One region of the Sutcliffiella sp. NC1 genome, then DNA from elsewhere that is predicted to be linked to it. Evidence: a T-box and tRNA genes for the amino acid it is inferred to sense, from the RefSeq annotation. Region 1 holds a T-box; the other holds one or more tRNA genes.
What was found. A T-box is a leader RNA that pairs with one kind of tRNA and senses whether it is charged. The one in region 1 lies ahead of thrS (threonine--tRNA ligase), so its partner is inferred to be a tRNA-Thr.
Positions count from the first base shown of each region.

Region 2: it has a tRNA-Thr gene. The T-box ahead of thrS (threonine--tRNA ligase) is inferred to sense a tRNA for this amino acid. The anticodon was not compared.

Region 1 is NZ_CP115153.1:2,126,818-2,136,991, forward strand. Features, by position in the region: gene O1A01_RS11055 (RDD family protein) at 1-299, opposite strand, end outside; gene O1A01_RS11060 (hypothetical protein) at 465-791, shown strand; gene O1A01_RS11065 (VOC family protein) at 849-1,241, shown strand; gene O1A01_RS11070 (alpha/beta fold hydrolase) at 1,426-2,250, shown strand; gene O1A01_RS11075 (hypothetical protein) at 2,274-2,786, shown strand; gene O1A01_RS11080 (dihydrofolate reductase family protein) at 3,331-3,900, shown strand; gene O1A01_RS11085 (FtsW/RodA/SpoVE family cell cycle protein) at 4,184-5,512, opposite strand; gene O1A01_RS11090 (PadR family transcriptional regulator) at 5,509-5,943, opposite strand; gene O1A01_RS11095 (sigma-70 family RNA polymerase sigma factor) at 5,947-6,495, opposite strand; T-box leader at 6,653-6,877, shown strand; T-box leader at 6,911-7,133, shown strand; T-box leader at 7,163-7,386, shown strand; gene thrS (threonine--tRNA ligase) at 7,437-9,380, shown strand; gene O1A01_RS11105 (VOC family protein) at 9,418-9,816, shown strand; gene O1A01_RS11110 (hypothetical protein) at 9,891-10,174, shown strand, end outside.
Region 2 is NZ_CP115153.1:3,931,632-3,941,805, forward strand. Features, by position in the region: gene O1A01_RS20410 (glucose-1-phosphate adenylyltransferase) at 1-27, opposite strand, end outside; gene glgB (1,4-alpha-glucan branching protein GlgB) at 24-1,919, opposite strand; gene O1A01_RS20420 (GNAT family protein) at 2,431-3,225, opposite strand; tRNA gene O1A01_RS20425 (tRNA-Glu) at 3,532-3,603, opposite strand; tRNA gene O1A01_RS20430 (tRNA-Ser) at 3,618-3,708, opposite strand; tRNA gene O1A01_RS20435 (tRNA-Asn) at 3,712-3,786, opposite strand; tRNA gene O1A01_RS20440 (tRNA-Ile) at 3,795-3,871, opposite strand; tRNA gene O1A01_RS20445 (tRNA-Gly) at 3,877-3,950, opposite strand; tRNA gene O1A01_RS20450 (tRNA-His) at 3,957-4,029, opposite strand; tRNA gene O1A01_RS20455 (tRNA-Thr) at 4,055-4,130, opposite strand; tRNA gene O1A01_RS20460 (tRNA-Phe) at 4,158-4,233, opposite strand; tRNA gene O1A01_RS20465 (tRNA-Asp) at 4,399-4,474, opposite strand; tRNA gene O1A01_RS20470 (tRNA-Met) at 4,475-4,551, opposite strand; tRNA gene O1A01_RS20475 (tRNA-Ser) at 4,639-4,731, opposite strand; tRNA gene O1A01_RS20480 (tRNA-Ile) at 4,749-4,825, opposite strand; tRNA gene O1A01_RS20485 (tRNA-Met) at 4,828-4,904, opposite strand; tRNA gene O1A01_RS20490 (tRNA-Ala) at 4,927-4,999, opposite strand; tRNA gene O1A01_RS20495 (tRNA-Pro) at 5,027-5,103, opposite strand; tRNA gene O1A01_RS20500 (tRNA-Arg) at 5,108-5,184, opposite strand; tRNA gene O1A01_RS20505 (tRNA-Leu) at 5,203-5,291, opposite strand; tRNA gene O1A01_RS20510 (tRNA-Gly) at 5,300-5,374, opposite strand; tRNA gene O1A01_RS20515 (tRNA-Leu) at 5,388-5,468, opposite strand; tRNA gene O1A01_RS20520 (tRNA-Lys) at 5,474-5,549, opposite strand; tRNA gene O1A01_RS20525 (tRNA-Thr) at 5,735-5,810, opposite strand; tRNA gene O1A01_RS20530 (tRNA-Val) at 5,985-6,060, opposite strand; rRNA gene rrf (5S ribosomal RNA) at 6,070-6,186, opposite strand; rRNA gene O1A01_RS20540 (23S ribosomal RNA) at 6,303-9,238, opposite strand; rRNA gene O1A01_RS20545 (16S ribosomal RNA) at 9,608-10,174, opposite strand, start outside.

The sequences.
Region 1 (10,174 bases):
TAAATGAGCCCCGCTACAAAAGTACGAAGTAGCATGTTCCCAATTTTTACCTCTGAGCCATCCATCCGCACAATTCGTATGCCAAGTGCTTTCTTCCCGATTGTATATCCAGCCCAAACAACAGGAACAACAACATAATAAGCTGCTTCAAGTAAATATAATACCCATGATTCTGAACCTAATGGAATACCTAATAGTAAAGAAAGAATGAAACTGATCACAACTAAGACTAGCAATCCATCTAAAATACCGGCCCCTAGCCTAACCCAAAAACCTGCTGGATCTGAAACTTCATACATAATAACACCTCCTATTAATATATACGCAATTAACTGAATTTTACCACATGTGACAAAAGAACTATACTAAAAAAGAAAACTATTAACATTAAAGAAAAGCTAGTTTCCACATGGACATACCTTGAAGAATGATGAATAAAGTGTAATGAAGGAATGTAGAATGGGGTGGTAATTTTGGAAGAATGGAAAAGAGTATTGTTTAGACTTATAGAAGCAACTATTATGCTGGCTATTGGTCTTCTCGTTACGTTTACGATACTAAAGCCTATATATGAACATTTCGGAATTGCCTTTTTAGGTAATGTGTGGGTGAACTGGTTTGGTGGTTCTTACCTATTTTTTGTCTTTTATACAGTAATCGGTCGTTTTTTTCTTTATAAAAATAGTGCACTTTTTAAACACCGAATTAAATCTGTCCTTTTTTGGTTGTTCTTTGTCGGAGCGACCTATGTTGTCTTTATTCCTTTTATTAAAGGAGAAAATCCATTTTAGTTATTTATAATAAGTTTGGTAAAATAGGATGACAGGAACAGAAAGTGAGGGAAGGTTTTGATTAAATATAAATGTCTACACCATGTCAGTCTTAATGTAACAGATTTAGAGAAGGCAAAAGACTTCTATAGTAAGATACTTTGTTTGAAAGAAATAAATCGACCAGACTTTGGGTTTCCCGGTGCGTGGTATGATATCGAGGGGCAGCAGCTACATTTAATTGTCGACTCTAAATCACAAACCATTCGGGAAGATAAAAGCTTATCGAGTAGGGAAGGCCATTTTGCACTGAGAGTAGAGAGCTATACGGAAACGTTAGAATGGTTAAAACAAAACAACGTGGAAGTGTTGGAAAAGCCAAATTCTAAAAGTGGTTTTGCGCAAATATTCTGTGCCGACCCTGATGGAAATTTAATTGAGTTAAATGTAGAGCAAAAAGATTTAAATTAATGTAGGAAACCGCTAAAATGCTGTACGTGCATTTTTGGCGGTTTTTACTTTTAATAGAAGCCAATAACGAAAAATCATTTATACGAAAAAAGGTAATTCGTTACCAGTGCCGAAATAAAATAACATTTAGAAAACATTTAAGATATTACAATCTATATGAATTGCCATATTAAGGGGGAATATCGTGGAAGGTAATTTTATTACACTAAATAATAATAAAGTGTACGTGACTACTATAGGAGAAGGAGAACCTATCGTCTTTCTCCATGGTGGACCTGGTGGAGATCATCGTTTTTTCCTTCCTTACGTTAAACCACTAGCCGCTAAATATAAATTAGTGCTATATGACCAGAGAGGATGCGGAAAGTCGGATCCTATCCAAGATAATCAATACTCAATGGAAGGAGAAGTGAGGACGTTAGAGTTACTTCGCGAGGAGCTCAACTTAGAAAAAATTAATTTGTTTGGAGAATCGTGGGGAAGTATGCTGGCCTTATTATATGCAACCTCCTATCCAGAAAAGGTTAATAAAATCTTTTTAACAGCTGCAATTGGAATGTCAGCAACTGGATTTAAAGCATTTGAACAGGAATTACTGAAAAAGATGTCTTTTAAAGATAAGGCAAAACTATTTTTGTTAGATAAAAAAATGCAAAGGGGAAAAGCCACGATTGAAAATATACTAGACATTTTAGATCCCTACTATGTTTTTTCCAAAGACACACTCCGGAATAAAGTAAGATACAACATGAATAGTACAGTTAATCATGTAATCGGTGAAGATATAAAAAAACAATACGACTTAACAGAAAAGGTACATGAATTATCAGACATCCCGATTATGGTTGCACAAGGTAGCCATGATACTTTACCACCAGAAAAAATTCATAGTTTGCTAGTGAAGTACATTCCGCATGCTAGATTAATGGAAATAAAGAACTGCGGACATTGGACAGTAGTGGAGAAACCAAATGAGATTAATTCTTTAGCCTTTGAGTTTTTTTGCTAGGGATTAGTAAGGAGAAAATGAAAATGAGTAAAAAAAGAAAATTGTTATTTAGACTGTCTATCTTTTTAAATTTGTTATTGGTGGCCATCGTAGCATGGGGGATCATGAAGATGAACTTCGTGAAGGAACAAGTGTTTATGACGGAAGTTCAGCATAATTTAGTAGAATTAGAAGGGTTAATCGCTCATCAAATGAGAGAAAATTGGGGGGAACCGAATTTAGTAACAACTGAACTAGGAGATGTATTAAATGGTATTTGGTTAGGGATAACGACCGGCAATCAATTAGGATCACTTTCTAAAAAAGATGAAGAAACTCTTAGTCATTTACATTCAAAATTAAGCCAATATCCTCATGATACATTATATAGCTTTGTAGAGTTAACAGATGAAGATAAAAAGAACTTTGAGGAATTAAGAGAGAAACTGCGTGAAGCAGGATTAGGATTAAGAATGACCATTATGGCAAATATGGATTCCTTTATGAAACAAGCTGAATTGTTGGAAGATAGTATTGAGGTACCTTTAAAATATTGAGTTAAAGTTTTCCCTATTAAATACAGTAAGAAGAGCTCATTCAAGACTCGACTAATAGCTTAGAAGAGCAAAATCAGAAAAATAAAAAGCAGCCTAAATTTCTATAACGGGTTCGGTTTTCGAGTACAAAAACTAATTTTGCACACGAATTAGCAGTCCAATTCGCAACTGAATTGGACTGCTTCTTTTTGTTGATAGTTCAAGGATTTATATGACTTTATGGATGTTTTAGCACGCATATTCGCACCCCTTTTGGTAAGGTGACAGAAATTATTGTCATCTTGCGAATTCGTATGCTAATTGCTATGTGAATTTGTGCGTTAAAAATAGTGAGTAGGAATTTGGATATATATGTTAAAATAATAGAAAGGCTTATTTAACTAACGGAGCAGTTTAGTGGAAAAGTCATGATTGATCTTTGTTCAGCAATCGGGCTATTATATGTAGAATGATAATTGTTCATATTTATCGTAAATAATGATAAAAAAATGAACCATTTCAATGTTTTGACAAGGACATGACGAACAACTAAGGAGGAAATATAATGTCCAATGAAGGAAAGTCAAGAAAAATTATTTTAGATTTAGCAGTTACTCTAGATGGATTTATTGAAGGGAAAAATGGTGAAGTTGATTGGTGCATAATGGACCCTGAAATGGGATTTACTAATTTTCTAAATCAGATTGATACAATTTTGTATGGAAGAAAAAGTTACGATTTATGGGGACAATATACTCCCACGATTGAAGATACTAATGCTGAAAAAGAAATGTGGGAATTGGTTCATAGTAAGGAGAAATATGTGTTTTCCAGAACGCAAAAAGGGTATGACAATAAAGCAATATTTGTAAATGAAAATATTCCCGAGGAAGTAAATAAATTAAAGAATAAGCCTGGTAAAGACATCTGGTTATACGGAGGTGCAAGTCTCATCACAACTTTTATCGATTTAGGACTAGTTGATGAATTTAGATTATCTGTTCATCCTGTGGTCTTGGGAGAAGGAAGACCGTTGTTTATTGATATAAAACAAAGGTTGAATCTGAAATTGGTTAATACAAGAAGTTTCTCCTCTGGCGTTGTTCAACTAACCTACCATTTGATTCAAGAGTAGTAATATTAACCCCTCAACAATCGGCGCTTTTCCTACACATTAAGGAATTAAACTTTATAAGAAATGATTGTGAATATTTTCACTTAAATTAACGGGGGCTTATCTTCCATAAAGTAATACGATAAAAAAGCTCGAAGCGTATTGGCTCCGAGCTTTTTTGCGTGCTAATTTCATTGTTAAAGTGTCTGCTAATTACCGTGCGAAAAGCACTTCTAATTCAAATTTTGTACTTCAAAACCGAACCCGTTAAAATTTCTATAGTCTGCTTTTTGTTTTACGATTTTTATTCTATATAGGAGTAAGTTTGTATTATATCTTTTCTACGATACACACTTAAAATAAGCCCTAGTATAGCCGAATTGAATAGCAACATACTTCCTCCATAACTGATAAAAGGAAGAGAAAAGCTTACTATTGGCAATAGTCCAAGTCCCATAAAAATATTCCAAATTGTTGGAACGGAAATCAAGCTCGCGCCCCCAATTACTAACAGTCTTCCAAGTAGATCCTTTGTCTTAAATGCGTTTGTTGAAATTCTTCCTATAAAAAATAATAATAGAAGACAAAGGAAAATTCCAAACACCCAACCAAAAGAATAAACAAGATAAGGAAAAACAAAATCTGTAAAGGTGGCAGGTAAATTTTGAATGGTTAAATCGTTTGTAAATCCATTTCCGAACCACCCAGCTTGACTATAAATATTATTTAAAACCAAGTAAATCCAGCCACCTCCATTGGGGTCCTTTTCAGGGTGTAAAAATGCCAAAAGCCGTTCTGAAAAAAAGTGACTACCACGGGGAGTTAGAAGAACTGGAACAAGGAGGATTGTTCCAGTAACAACATTCGTGGTGATAATCTTTATTGCTAAATTTTTATGGACTTTTGAAAAACAAAACATGATGCATATACAAGAAATATACATTATCGTTAATGTAAAGTTTGGAAGCATCATATAGAAAATGATTGGTATCCAAAATAAGAAAAAGAGTAACATTTGTTTCTTCCGACTTTTAAAAGTATTTATACGATAAAGGATACCTATCCAAGCTAGAAAAAATAAAAATAATGTGCAGTGTGTCGAGTTTATTACAACTCCGGATACCTCAATATGGTTCATTGCCCCCATATTCATAACACCAAAAAAATATGTATATAGGAGTAAAAGAAATCCAAAACAATAAAGATAAGGCCAAAAACGGAGTAGCTTTCTATAGTCCAAAAACAAAAATGCAACGAGTACAAGTATACTAAGAGCTAACCAAATTGCTTGGCGTGTTACGAAATAGTTGTCTGGAATCGCTTCGTTCTCGAACGTCCATCCTGTTACTGGAAGAAAGCTAATAGCAGCAATAATCCCAAATAACAATAACAAAGGCCAATCCATTTTCGGTCGATGAAGTCGATTTAGATTTTCCCCTAGGTTAAATGGATTTCCCATTTCTTGAACAGCTTTTTCATCCGCTTCATCCTTTGAGATATCTCTTCTTTGGAAAGATTGACTTAACTCTTGTAAGTGGTAGGAGAGCTCCTTTTTTATCATTCCGTGTGCTTCCTTCGACTTAACTTTAGAAGTTACTTTATTGAGGAAGTCATCAAAATTAGATTTACTCATAATGATGCCTCCTCTAGCAAGTGTTTAAATGATAGTTTTTGATTGGGACTAGTCTGTTTGTAAGATGTTAAACATTTTTGACCTTTTGAAGTTAATGAATAATATTTTTTTCCTCCCTTCCATTCAGAGGTTATAAATCCTTTATTCTCAATTAAATGTAAAAGGGAATAAAGCTGTCCTTCATTGTTTTGAAAGGTAAGATCGTTGTGTTGGATAAGTTGAATAGAAAGGTCATAGCCTAACTTTCCTTCGTACTGTAATAATTCAAATAGTAAATATAAAGTTTCTCCCTTCCATGAATGGAGGTGAGTGGGTGATTGTTTTGCTCTTATAGCTTCTTTTACAGCAACTTTTCTTTCGTTAGAAAAGGAAAAATCTTTAAAGACATTTTTTTTCATTGAATTCTTTAAGTTAGAGAATAGGTTATCCATTTTTTATACCTCCTCTTCAATTTTACTTTTTACTAACTCTTTTGCACGTTTTAGTCTCGTTTTTAACGTATTTATATTCACACCCGTAACGTTACTAATCTCTGATAAGGTTAATTCCTCAAAGTAGTGGAGAAAAATTACCTCTCTAAACTTAATTGGTAAAGTCATCACTGCATTAACTAAGCTTGTTTCTTCATCCTTTTGAATGACAGCATCTTCTACTTGCTTTTCTTTTGATGGAATAAAATCAAGAATTTTTTCGTTTAAAGTTATTTTTCTATAGTGCCAGCTTCTTAAATAATCTTTACAGTGGTTACTTGCAATACGAAAAGCCCACGTTTTAATGGAGGATTGTTGTTTAAATGTATGTAATTTTTCGTAGCATTTAATTAGAACTTCTTGTGTTAAATCTTCCGCAACCGTTTGATTTTTTACGTATGTATAGACAAAATGTAAAATGTCGTCACTATAATCATTTATTAATTGATTGATAATATCTTCCTTGTTAGCTAAGCTTTCGATTGTTAGCGGCATTTGCCTTAATTCACTCATTTGCATTTTCACCTCTTCCTCCATTTTAGACGAAGCTAGCAGGTTAGTGGTTTGGAAATATGGAAGAAAATATATTTTTTAAAAGAAACTGAAATAACTAGTTGTGTTATGTAGGAATATATTGTAATATATATAAAAATCAAAAATAAGAGTTATTAAAAAAGCACGGATTAGGACATGGGTTACTTTTACGGTTTTCAGAGAGGGAAGAAATGCTGAGATCTTCCTAACGCAGGATAGTAGCTTACCGCCTTTGAGCTGTATTGGGGAATGAAAAGTATCCAATACCGAAATGCTACGTTACAGCACCAAAGCCATAAGCATAAATATTGTCTTGTGGGAAATTGGGTGGAACCACGGGTATAACAGACTCGTCCCTTGTGAGGGATGAGTCTGTTTTTTATTTTTTCAAAATACTAAAGCAATGAAAAGGGCATGAATTATTTTTACGGCTAACAGAGAGGGAAGAAAAAGGTGCGAGCTTCCTAGCGACGGAAAATAATTTACCACCTTCGAGCTGTATTGGGGAACTAAGTATCCAATATCGTCGATGCTACGTTACAGCACCATAGCCATAAGCGTTATAGTCTTGTGGGAAGTTGGGTGGAACCACGGGTAAATACAGACTCGTCCCTTGTGAGGGATGAGTCTGTTTTTTTATTTTTTAATAAAAGCGATGAAAAGGACATGAATTATTTTTACGGCTAACAGAGAGGGAAGAAAAAGGTGCGAGCTTCCTAGCAACGGAAAAATAATTTACCACCTTTGAGCTATATTGGGGAACTCAAGTATCCAATATCGTCGATGCTACGTTACAGCACTAGAGCCATAAGCATTATGTCTTATGGGAAGCTGGGTGGAACCACGGGTATTTACACACTCGTCCCTTTTATAGGGATGGGTGTGTTTTTTTATACATTATTTTAAAAGGAGTGACCATAATGGGAAACGTTGTGAAAATTAAGTTGCCTGACGGAAATATAAAGGAATTTCCAAAAGGGAGTACAGTGTATAGTGTTGCAGGGGCTATTAGCACAGGGTTACAAAAAAATGCTGTATTAGGAAAAGTAAATGGTCAATTAGTTGATTTATCCTTTCAACTTGAGGGGGATGTTGAACTTACAATTTTAACTTTCCAGTCAAACGAAGCGTTACAAGTTTTACGGCACACTGCAGCTCATGTTTTAGCACAAGCTGTAAAAAGATTGTATGGGAGTGTAAAGTTAGGGATAGGACCTGTTATTGATGATGGTTTTTACTATGATTTAAAGCTAGAAAATAGCTTAAGTTTAAACGATTTAATAGCAATCGAAAAGGAAATGCAAAACATTGTGAACGAAAACTTAACAATCAAAAGAATGGATGTTTCCTTTGAAAACGCTGAAAAATTGTTTAAAGAAATGGAGGAGCCTTTTAAGTTAGAGTTATTAAAAGAAATACCAGAAAGTGAAACAATTACTTTATACAAACAGGGGGAGTTTATTGACCTTTGCCGTGGACCTCATCTTCCTTCTACTGGACTTATGAAGGCATTTAAATTAACTCGTGTATCTGGAGCATATTGGAGAGGGGATAGTGAAGGTGAAGTTCTCCAAAGAATCTATGGCGTTGCTTTTCGAAAAAAGCAAGAATTAGACGAACATCTTCACTTTTTAGAGGAAGCAGCAAAGCGTGACCATCGCTTGTTAGGAAAACAATTGGAGTTATTTATGTTTTCTGAGGAAGCACCTGGTATGCCATTTTATTTACCAAAAGGACAAATCGTTCGAAATGAATTAGAAAGATTTTCTCGTGAAGTTCAAAATGGTGCGGAATACGATGAAGTTCGTACTCCATTTATGATGAATCAACAAATGTGGGAGAAGTCAGGTCATTGGGAACACTATCATGAAAATATGTACTTTTCTGACGTTGATCATACTAAATTTGCATTGAAACCGATGAATTGTCCTGGACATATGTTAATTTTTAAAAATAATTTATATTCTTATCGTGATTTACCGATTCGAATGGCGGAATTTGGTCAAGTTCACCGTCATGAATATAGCGGTGCATTAAATGGACTACTCCGAGTTCGTACATTTTGCCAGGATGATGCCCACATTTTTGTACGAGAGGATCAAATCGAAGACGAAATTAAAAAAGTCTTTTCTCTGATTGACAAAGTGTATCGTACTTTCGGGTTTGATTTTTCTGTGGAACTATCTACTAGACCGGAAGATTCTCTAGGTGATGACAATTTATGGGATCTATCGGAAGCAGCATTAAAAAATGTTTTAGAAACTTTAGGAGTCAATTATCAATTAAACGAAGGGGATGGAGCATTTTACGGACCGAAAATTGATTTTCACATTAAAGATGCTCTTAAAAGAAGTCATCAATGTGGCACAATCCAACTAGATTTTCAAATGCCAGAAAAATTTGATTTAAATTTTATTAATGCTAATAATGAAAAAGTCCGCCCAGTTGTTATACACCGTGCGATTTTTGGCTCGATTGATCGATTCTTTGGTATTCTAATTGAACATTTTGCAGGTGCATTTCCTGTATGGTTAGCACCTATACAAGTACAATTAATCCCAGTTTCACATGTTCATCTAGAATACTGCTTAAAGCTACAGTCCCAATTGAAACAATTAGGGATAAGGGTGAAGCTTGATGAAAGTAATGAAAAGTTAGGATATAAACTAAGAACTACACAGTTACAGAAGGTGCCATATATGTTAGTAGTAGGGGACAAGGAAGTAGAAAGAAATACTGTTAGTGTTAGGGAATATGGTCATAAACAATCGAAAAGTGTTGATCACGATATATTTATTAAGACGCTTTTAGAACAGATAAAAGAACGTAGTATTAATGGAAATGGAATCTCCGCAAAAGTTTAGTATAATGAAGTCAATATAAGAATTAGGAGCTGAAAATATGCAAAAAGTTACTCCCTTTTTAATGTTTCAAGGGCAAGCGGAAGAAGCAATGAATTTGTACACTTCTTTAATAGAGGATTCCGAAATTACAAGCATCACCCGGTACGGTGCAAACCAACCAGGAGATGAAGGAAGTGTCATGCAAGCATCTTTTTCGTTAAAAGGGCAAGAATTTATGTGTATCGATAGCAATATTAAACATGACTTTTCGTTTACTCCTTCCTTTTCGATTTTCCTCACATGTGATTCGGAACAAGAAATCGATGAGCTTTATGAGAAATTAATAGACGGAGGAGCACCTTTAATGCCACTTGGTGATTACGGGTTTAGTCAAAAATTTGGATGGATTAATGACAAGTATGGTGTATCTTGGCAGTTGAACTTACCAATTAATTAATGTTGTAGATAGCGTTATTCCTTTAGGATTAACGCTTTTCACATGTAAATAATAAAAATGGGAGAGTGGGTTCCATGCAGTTATCAGCAATATTTATTTTTGGACTCGTTTGGGGAGGACTAATGATCTATTTTTTTACACCTACTAGAAAAATAGAAAATGTCGATTTTAAAAAGGACTGGAATTTCCAGCATGCCTTTAAAGATAGTTTAATAAGCATTGGGCTACAAAAAAAGGCGGTGCCAGTTTTTCTAATGTTAGTCATTGCTGTACTAGCTATTTGGTCCTTTCACTCTCAACTTAAATGGCATAATGAAGCACATGGAGGCGGGGAAATGACTTATGATCCAACGGTACG
Region 2 (10,174 bases), 1.8 Mb from region 1:
TGCTACACAACTTTTTTTCATTTTCATGAATTCCCTCTCTCCCATCGTCTTCTCTTCGGCCTCCACATACTAAAACCAAATGGTGCAATATCGACCAACATATGATACGGCTTTCCATGATATTCTCCTTCTACTGAAGATGATTCTTTGCTTTGTAAACTACTCGAACCTCCATACTCACTTCGACTACTAGTGAAAAATTCTTCGTAGTTAGTAAGTTCAGGAACTCCAATTTTATAATCTACGTATTGCTCTTTCGTGAAATTACATAAAATAATGACAAATTCATCATCTTTTTTTCCTTTACGTATAAAACTAAAAATACTTTGATCAGAGTTATTAGCATCAATCCATTCAAAGCCATCTTGCTCATGGTCTTTCTCAAACAAAGCTGGTGTTTCAGTATATGTTTTAATTAAATCTTTCATAAATATTTGCATCTGTTTATGGGTATTAAATTCGTCCATTAACACCCAATCTAATTGATCTTGGTCTTTCCATTCATCCCATTGACCGAACTCGCTTCCCATAAATAATAATTTTTTGCCAGGGTGAGTCATATAATATCCATAAAAAAGCCTTAATTGATCAAATTTCTCACTGTAGTCACCTGGCATTTTATTTAGTAAAGATCGTTTACCATGAACTACTTCATCGTGAGATAAGGGTAAAATAAAGTTTTCTGAAAATGCATAAAGGAGGGAAAAAGTGACTTTATTATGATGATTTCTACGTTGTTCAGGCGATAGAATCATGTAAGATAACATGTCGTTCATCCAACCCATATTCCACTTATAATTAAAACCTAATCCATCAACAGAGGTTGGTTTTGTTACTAGGGGCCAATCTGTTGAATCTTCAGCAATCATTAACGCACTATAATCAAATTCATATACTGCTTCATTTAATTTCTTTAAAAAATTTATCGCAAAAGGATTTGCATGGAGCTCATCCGAATTAGGCCAAAACAGCATATTTGCTACTGCATCCACACGGAAGCCATCTACATGGAAATATTCCATCCAAAAGATCGCATTGGAGATTAGAAAGCTCTGAACCTCCGTTTTTCCTAAATCAAAATTTGCTGTTCCCCATACCTCATTTTCTCTATCGTTATATGCAGCATATTCAAATGTTGGAGTACCATCAAACATATATAATCCATGTGCATCTTTACAAAAATGCCCTGGAACCCAATCAAGAATGACTCCTATATCTTCTTGATGACATTTATCAATAAACATCATCAGTTCATGTGGAGTTCCATACCGACTTGTTGCAGAGTAATAGCCAGTACCTTGATATCCCCACGAACGATCATATGGATGTTCAACTAATGGTAATAATTCTATGTGGGTATAACCCATTTCTTTAACGTACGGTATTAATTCATCTGCCAATTCCTCGTAATTATACAAAGAACCATCTTGTTTCTTTTTCCAAGATGCAAGATGTAGCTCATATATAAACAATGGCTTTTCATATATAGATTGTCTTTTTTTCTTACGTCGCCAATTTGCATCCTTCCATTTATAGCCGTTTAATGGATAGACGATAGAGGCAGTATTTGGTCGCACTTCTGAATAAAAAGCGTACGGATCTGCTTTATGTAAAATCTCACCAGTTTGTGTGACTATTTCGTACTTATAAAGATGTCCACTCAAGTCCTCATCTGGAATGAGTATTGTCCAAACACCTTCCTTATTCAACCTTTCTAATTCATTACTAGATCCATTCCAATTGTTGAAGGAACCAATCAATCTAACATTTTTAGCATTTGGTGCCCAAACAGTAAATCTAGTACCTACTAACTTTCTTCTTTTCTTTACAATGTGTGAACCAAACAATTCAAAGCTTTTGTAGTATGTTCCTTCATGAAATAAGTGCAACTGATAATCTGTTGGAGTAGCGACAAGCATTTCTTCACCCTTCCTTCATAATGTTTCCTACTAATTATGATAAATAGTTTTCTGACAACTGTATAATTATTTTTGTAGACATGTTTTTACAAAATTTTAAATAATAAAATTATTGTCGAAAGCTGCAGAAGAAATTAACCGCTTTCAATGCTTCTACTAGAACGAACACATTTTTTTATTACTCGTGCTAACGTTTTCACAAATTTCACAAACGAGTAGCATTTTGTAGAAACCTGTCGATATGTTTTTATGTTAAATGGAAAAATTTTTGTGGAATAATAGTTTCTTATTGTATATTTTGACCTATTTTTATACTGTGAAAACTTAATGCCACCATTTTCTTAATTTACTTGCAAAAAAAAAGCTCGTAATAAACGAGCTTTTTGCATTTACATACTATATATAAAAGTAAACCATAAAATTAAGATTCTTGTATAAATGTTAGGTGTTGTATTATCTTATACTTTCTCCAAACGATACTTAGATGGAAGGATAGTACATTATTTTTATATTAGGACCATAGAGCTTTCGTATAAGCTACTTGTAAGCCCAACTTGTGCATATTATAATGGCTAACACTTCCATACTTAGCTTGTCCACATATTAATTGAGCACCACTACCTAAAGCATCATATATGCGTTCATATATTAAGCTAGTATGTATACCCTTATCACGCTTTTCTGGAAGTGTAGCGGCTACAGCTAAAGTTGCAACATGATGATGTATATGTAATACTCCTACTCCGACTGGCTTTTCTTCAATAGTGGCCAAATAAAATTTCCAACCTTCTAAACCATGCAATATTATGTTGTTTCCACTTACTGCTTCTTTAAAAGAAGTTGGCATGTTAAAAGCTTTTACATAAATTTCTCCATATAGATGAAACTGTTCAACGGTTAATTCAGTAATGTTTACATGGCTATTTAACTTATGAATAGTTGGCTTTGACCCAGAACTAAACAATGTAGTATGAAAATCTTTGTGAGAAACTCCGTAGTTTGGAAGTTTGGATAACAGTCGTGAGCTTACATGTCCAGGTACTATCTCTAGTTGTATTGGAATTTTTTTCGCGGCATAATGGAAAAAGATTTCATCTAAAAGATGTTCTTCTGCATCTGTTAATCCTTTCACTGTATTGTAAGCTGGACCAGGTATACCATTAATTGAAAAGGCAGTTGCATTGCCAAATTGAGTAATATTTACACCTAATTCGTTATTAGATATTTGTTGAAGGGCACGTAATCGTGAGGTAACCATATTAATTTCGGAGAGTTCTAGCTGTTTTGATAGATTAAAAGGTAACATCTTAAATTCACTTCCTACTTAAAAGAGTAAGATGTCGATCTAGTTGTGTAACTATATTTATTATAACAAACTATAGAAATATGGATAGAATCAACCATTTTAAACAAAGGGAAAGAGGAAACGAAATGCAGTGGTAACTAGGATAATTCGAGTTGCTATGTCATATGGACGTAACAGAAAATTTGCAGTTGGTTTATGCGCTCGTCCTAGAAGAGACAAATAGGTTATACTGTTCACTACAAAGTTACAATTTTTTTAGTTTCCTAGCAAAAGAAAAAACAGTAGTCTTATAGACTACTGTTTAGATGACCCGTACGGGATTCGAACCCGTGTTACCGCCGTGAAAGGGCGGTGTCTTAACCGCTTGACCAACGGGCCAAATTTCATATAGCTGGCGGAGAAGGAGGGATTTGAACCCTCGCGCCGGTTACCCGACCTACACCCTTAGCAGGGGCGCCTCTTCAGCCACTTGAGTACTTCTCCAAATGGCTCCACCAGTAGGATTCGAACCTACGACCCTTCGGTTAACAGCCGAATGCTCTACCGCTGAGCTATGGTGGAATAAAATATGGTGGGCCTAAATGGACTCGAACCATCGACCTCACGCTTATCAGGCGTGCGCTCTAACCAGCTGAGCTATAGGCCCCTAAATGGAGCGGGTGATGGGAATCGAACCCACGACATCAGCTTGGAAGGCTGAGGTTTTACCATTAAACTACACCCGCATAAAGGGCGATTGATGGGAATCGAACCCACGAGTGCCAGAGCCACAATCTGGTGCGTTAACCACTTCGCCACAACCGCCATGGTAATGTACAAAAAATATTGATGGTGCCGGCGATAGGAGTCGAACCCACGACCTACTGATTACAAGTCAGTTGCTCTACCAACTGAGCTACACCGGCATTTAAGATTTATAATAATAATTTAAATGGTGGCTCGGGACGGAATCGAACCGCCGACACATGGATTTTCAGTCCATTGCTCTACCGACTGAGCTACCGAGCCATTTAATATTTTCGGGCCTAAACTTTGTCTTTCGTATCCATTGTCCTCGTCTCAGGAAGACTATTCAAGAAGCCTCTCGACGAGTACAACTCGTAGTAATTTCGATGATGCTTTGCTCGTTGCTCTACCGACTGAGCTACCGAGCCTAAATATTAATTTTTATAATGGCGGTCCCGACGGGAATCGAACCCGCGATCTCCTGCGTGACAGGCAGGCATGTTAACCGCTACACCACGGGACCTGGTTGCGGGGACAGGATTTGAACCTGCGACCTTCGGGTTATGAGCCCGACGAGCTACCGGACTGCTCCACCCCGCGACGATAAAAATTACTACATATTCTTTTTCTAAAGTAGCCATTTTTCATCATTCGAACGATATAATTTCTTGAATGATAAATATAATATGGCGGAGGAAGAGGGATTCGAACCCCCGCGGGCTTTAACACCCCTGTCGGTTTTCAAGACCGATCCCTTCAGCCGGACTTGGGTATTCCTCCGAATTATGAATGATACATGGTGGACCTTGTAGGACTCGAACCTACGACCGGACGGTTATGAGCCGTCTGCTCTAACCAACTGAGCTAAAGGTCCTTTGGTAGCGGCGGAGGGAGTCGAACCCACGACCTCACGGGTATGAACCGTACGCTCTAGCCAGCTGAGCTACACCGCCAAAGTATTTTATTAAAGATAAGTGGAGCCTAGCGGGATCGAACCGCTGACCTCCTGCGTGCAAGGCAGGCGCTCTCCCAGCTGAGCTAAGGCCCCATGAGTTAAATCAATTACAATGTTATCTGGTCGGGAAGACAGGATTTGAACCTGCGACCCCTTGGTCCCAAACCAAGTGCTCTACCAAGCTGAGCTACTTCCCGTGAATGGCGCGCCCGAGAGGACTCGAACCCCTAACCTTTTGATCCGTAGTCAAACGCTCTATCCAATTGAGCTACGGGCGCTATTCTTATTTTTAAAAATGGTGCCGAGGACCGGAATCGAACCGGTACGGTAGTCACCTACCGCAGGATTTTAAGTCCTGTGCGTCTGCCAGTTCCGCCACCCCGGCAACTTTCGTGGAGCGGAAGACGGGATTCGAACCCGCGACCCCCACCTTGGCAAGGTGGTGTTCTACCACTGAACTACTTCCGCTAATATTTACTTATGCGGGTGAAGGGACTCGAACCCCCACGTCAAAGACACTAGATCCTAAGTCTAGCGCGTCTGCCAATTCCGCCACACCCGCGTAGATGGTGTGCCATGAAGGACTCGAACCTTCGACCCTCTGATTAAAAGTCAGATGCTCTACCGACTGAGCTAATGGCACTTAATTATTATTCTGCCTAAAGTCTAATACAACTGTAAGCATGATACTATTCGAAGAAGTGTTTCCTTTAGACGTCCATGCCTCAGGATGTTAATTCAAGTAGCAGCTCGGCATGTACGCTGAAGCTTATGCTTCGTAGCAAATTCCGACGTGCTCTACCGACTGAGCTAATGGCACTTAATAAATGGTGCCGGCGATAGGAGTCGAACCCACGACCTACTGATTACAAGTCAGTTGCTCTACCAACTGAGCTACACCGGCATATATAATTTGCATTTAAAACCATTACTTCTTTTTAATAGCCGTCACCCAAATCTCAGAAAGATTATTCAAGTAGCAGCTCGATTTGTGCGCTGAAGTGATTCCTTCGAAGCGTATTCGATCGTGCTCTACCAACTGAGCTACACCGGCATATTTAGTTTAGTTAAATAATAATGGTGGAGGATGACGGGATCGAACCGCCGACCCCCTGCTTGTAAGGCAGGTGCTCTCCCAGCTGAGCTAATCCTCCGTTATAACAGCCTGGCAACGTCCTACTCTCGCAGGGGGACAGCCCCCAACTACCATCGGCGCTGAAGAGCTTAACTTCCGTGTTCGGTATGGGAACGGGTGTGACCTCTTCGCCATCATTACCAGACTATTATTAAGTGACAAGAATAATTATATTCACTTTTCATAAAAAATCAAGTGTTTTTTTATTCTTTCAAAACTAGATAATATTTTCATCAAGATAGTTCGTATCGTTCATATACATTGGTTAAGTCCTCGATCGATTAGTATTCGTCAGCTACACGTGTCGCCACGCTTCCACCTCGAACCTATCAACCTGATCATCTTTCAGGGATCTTACTAGCATAATGCTAAAGGAAATCTCATCTTGAGGGGGGCTTCATGCTTAGATGCTTTCAGCACTTATCCCGTCCGCACGTAGCTACCCAGCTATGCCTTTGGCAAGACAACTGGTACACCAGCGGTGCGTCCATCCCGGTCCTCTCGTACTAAGGACAGCTCCTCTCAAATTTCCTACGCCCACGACGGATAGGGACCGAACTGTCTCACGACGTTCTGAACCCAGCTCGCGTACCGCTTTAATGGGCGAACAGCCCAACCCTTGGGACCGACTACAGCCCCAGGATGCGATGAGCCGACATCGAGGTGCCAAACCTCCCCGTCGATGTGGACTCTTGGGGGAGATAAGCCTGTTATCCCCGGGGTAGCTTTTATCCGTTGAGCGATGGCCCTTCCATGCGGAACCACCGGATCACTAAGCCCGACTTTCGTCCCTGCTCGACTTGTAGGTCTCGCAGTCAAGCTCCCTTGTGCCTTTACACTCTACGAATGATTTCCAACCATTCTGAGGGAACCTTTGGGCGCCTCCGTTACTCTTTAGGAGGCGACCGCCCCAGTCAAACTGCCCACCTGACACTGTCTCCCGAGCCGATAAGGCTCGCGGGTTAGAATTTCAATACAGCCAGGGTAGTATCCCACCGACGCCTCCACCGAAGCTAGCGCTCCGGCTTCTCAGGCTCCTACCTATCCTGTACAAGCTGTACCAAAATTCAATATCAGGCTACAGTAAAGCTCCACGGGGTCTTTCCGTCCTGTCGCGGGTAACCTGCATCTTCACAGGTACTATAATTTCACCGAGTCTCTGGTTGAGACAGTGCCCAGATCGTTACGCCTTTCGTGCGGGTCGGAACTTACCCGACAAGGAATTTCGCTACCTTAGGACCGTTATAGTTACGGCCGCCGTTTACTGGGGCTTCGGTTCAAAGCTTCGCGCCGAGGCGCTAACCTTTCCCCTTAACCTTCCAGCACCGGGCAGGCGTCAGCCCCTATACTTCGCCTTACGGCTTCGCAGAGACCTGTGTTTTTGCTAAACAGTCGCCTGGGCCTATTCACTGCGGCTCTCTCGGGCTTTAACACCCTAACAGAGCACCCCTTCTCCCGAAGTTACGGGGTCATTTTGCCGAGTTCCTTAACCAGAGTTCTCTCGCTCACCTTAGGATTCTCTCCTCGCCTACCTGTGTCGGTTTGCGGTACGGGCACCATATTCCTCGCTAGAAGCTTTTCTTGGCAGTGTGGAATCAGGAACTTCGGTACTATATTTCCCTCGCCATCACAGCTCAGCCTTTAGGATAAGCGGATTTGCCTACTTATCCAGCCTAACTGCTTGGACGCACATATCCAACAGTGCGCTTACCCTATCCTCCTGCGTCCCTCCATCGCTCAAACGGAATGAGGTGGTACAGGAATATCAACCTGTTATCCATCGCCTACGCCTTTCGGCCTCGGCTTAGGTCCCGACTAACCCTGAGCGGACGAGCCTTCCTCAGGAAACCTTAGGCATTCGGTGGAAGGGATTCTCACCCTTCTTTCGCTACTCATACCGGCATTCTCACTTCTAAGCGCTCCACCAGTCCTTACGGTCTAGCTTCAACGCCCTTAGAACGCTCTCCTACCACTGTTCGTAAGAACAGTCCGCAGCTTCGGTGATACGTTTAGCCCCGGTACATTTTCGGCGCAGAGTCACTCGACCAGTGAGCTATTACGCACTCTTTAAATGGTGGCTGCTTCTAAGCCAACATCCTGGTTGTCTAAGCAACTCCACATCCTTTTCCACTTAACGTATACTTTGGGACCTTAGCTGGCGGTCTGGGCTGTTTCCCTCTTGACTACGGATCTTATCACTCGCAGTCTGACTCCTGAGAAACAAGTCTTTGGCATTCGGAGTTTGACTGAATTCGGTAATCCGATGAGGACCCCTAGTCCAATCAGTGCTCTACCTCCAAGACTCTTTACTCAAGGCTAGCCCTAAAGCTATTTCGGAGAGAACCAGCTATCTCCAGGTTCGATTGGAATTTCTCCGCTACCCACACCTCATCCCCGCACTTTTCAACGTGCGTGGGTTCGGGCCTCCATTCAGTGTTACCTGAACTTCACCCTGGACATGGGTAGATCACCTGGTTTCGGGTCTACGACCACGTACTATGACGCCCTATTCAGACTCGCTTTCGCTACGGCTCCGTCTCATCAACTTAACCTTGCACGTAATCGTAACTCGCCGGTTCATTCTACAAAAGGCACGCTATCACCCATTAACGGGCTCTAACTACTTGTAGGCACACGGTTTCAGGATCTTTTCACTCCCCTTCCGGGGTGCTTTTCACCTTTCCCTCACGGTACTGGTTCACTATCGGTCACTAGGGAGTATTTAGCCTTGGGAGATGGTCCTCCCAGCTTCCGACGGGATTTCTCGTGTCCCGCCGTACTCAGGATCCACTCAAGAGAGAACGAGGTTTCAACTACAGGGTTTTTACCTTCTATGACAGACCTTTCCAGGTCGCTTCGTTTACCCCGTTCTTTTGTAACTCCGTATAGAGTGTCCTACAACCCCAAGAGGCAAGCCTCTTGGTTTGGGCTAATTCCGTTTCGCTCGCCGCTACTCAGGAAATCGCGTTTGCTTTCTCTTCCTCCGGGTACTTAGATGTTTCAGTTCCCCGGGTCTGCCTTCCATACCCTATGTATTCAGGTAAGGATACTACTCCATTACGAGTAGTGGGTTTCCCCATTCGGAAATCTCTGGATCAAAGCTTACTTACAGCTCCCCAAAGCATATCGGTGTTAGTCCCGTCCTTCATCGGCTCCTAGTGCCAAGGCATCCACCGTGCGCCCTTAATAACTTAACCGTCGACAAATGATAAGCTTCGGCTTCTCTAGTCAGCTTCCTTCGCTCACGTCCTCATGTACGCTTTTGTACACTCCGGCGCTCGCTCAGTCGCTTCCTCGACCTGCTCGCTTCTAATTTGTCTTAGTATTCAACCTAAAATTAGGTTTCGTTGATAACAGCGAATTGTTATCATTAGAAAATTACTAAGATGAACGATACTTGTGAATGTATCTTGATTACTTATATTATCTAGTTTTCAAAGAACAAATAAAGGTTAGAAATAAGCAACAATACCTTTTAGCAAGGTTCCTCGCTTTAGTTCTTCCAATATAGAACGAGAGAATGATCTCTCAAAACTAAACAAAACAATGAGCGTGATTTTCCTTAGAAAGGAGGTGATCCAGCCGCACCTTCCGATACGGCTACCTTGTTACGACTTCACCCCAATCATCTGTCCCACCTTAGGCGGCTGGCTCCAAAAGGTTACCCCACCGACTTCGGGTGTTACAAACTCTCGTGGTGTGACGGGCGGTGTGTACAAGGCCCGGGAACGTATTCACCGCGGCATGCTGATCCGCGATTACTAGCGATTCCGGCTTCATGTAGGCGAGTTGCAGCCTACAATCCGAACTGAGAACGGTTTTATGGGATTGGCTCGACCTCGCGGTTTTGCTGCCCTTTGTACCGTCCATTGTAGCACGTGTGTAGCCCAGGTCATAAGGGGCATGATGATTTGACGTCATCCCCACCTTCCTCCGGTTTGTCACCGGCAGTCTCCTTAGAGTGCCCAACTAAATGCTGGCAACTAAGAACAAGGGTTGCGCTCGTTGCGGGACTTAACCCAACATCTCACGACACGAGCTGACGACAACCATGCACCACCTGTCACTCTGTCCCCCGAAGGGGAACACTCTATCTCTAGAGGTGGCAGAGGATGTCAAGACCTGGTAAGGTT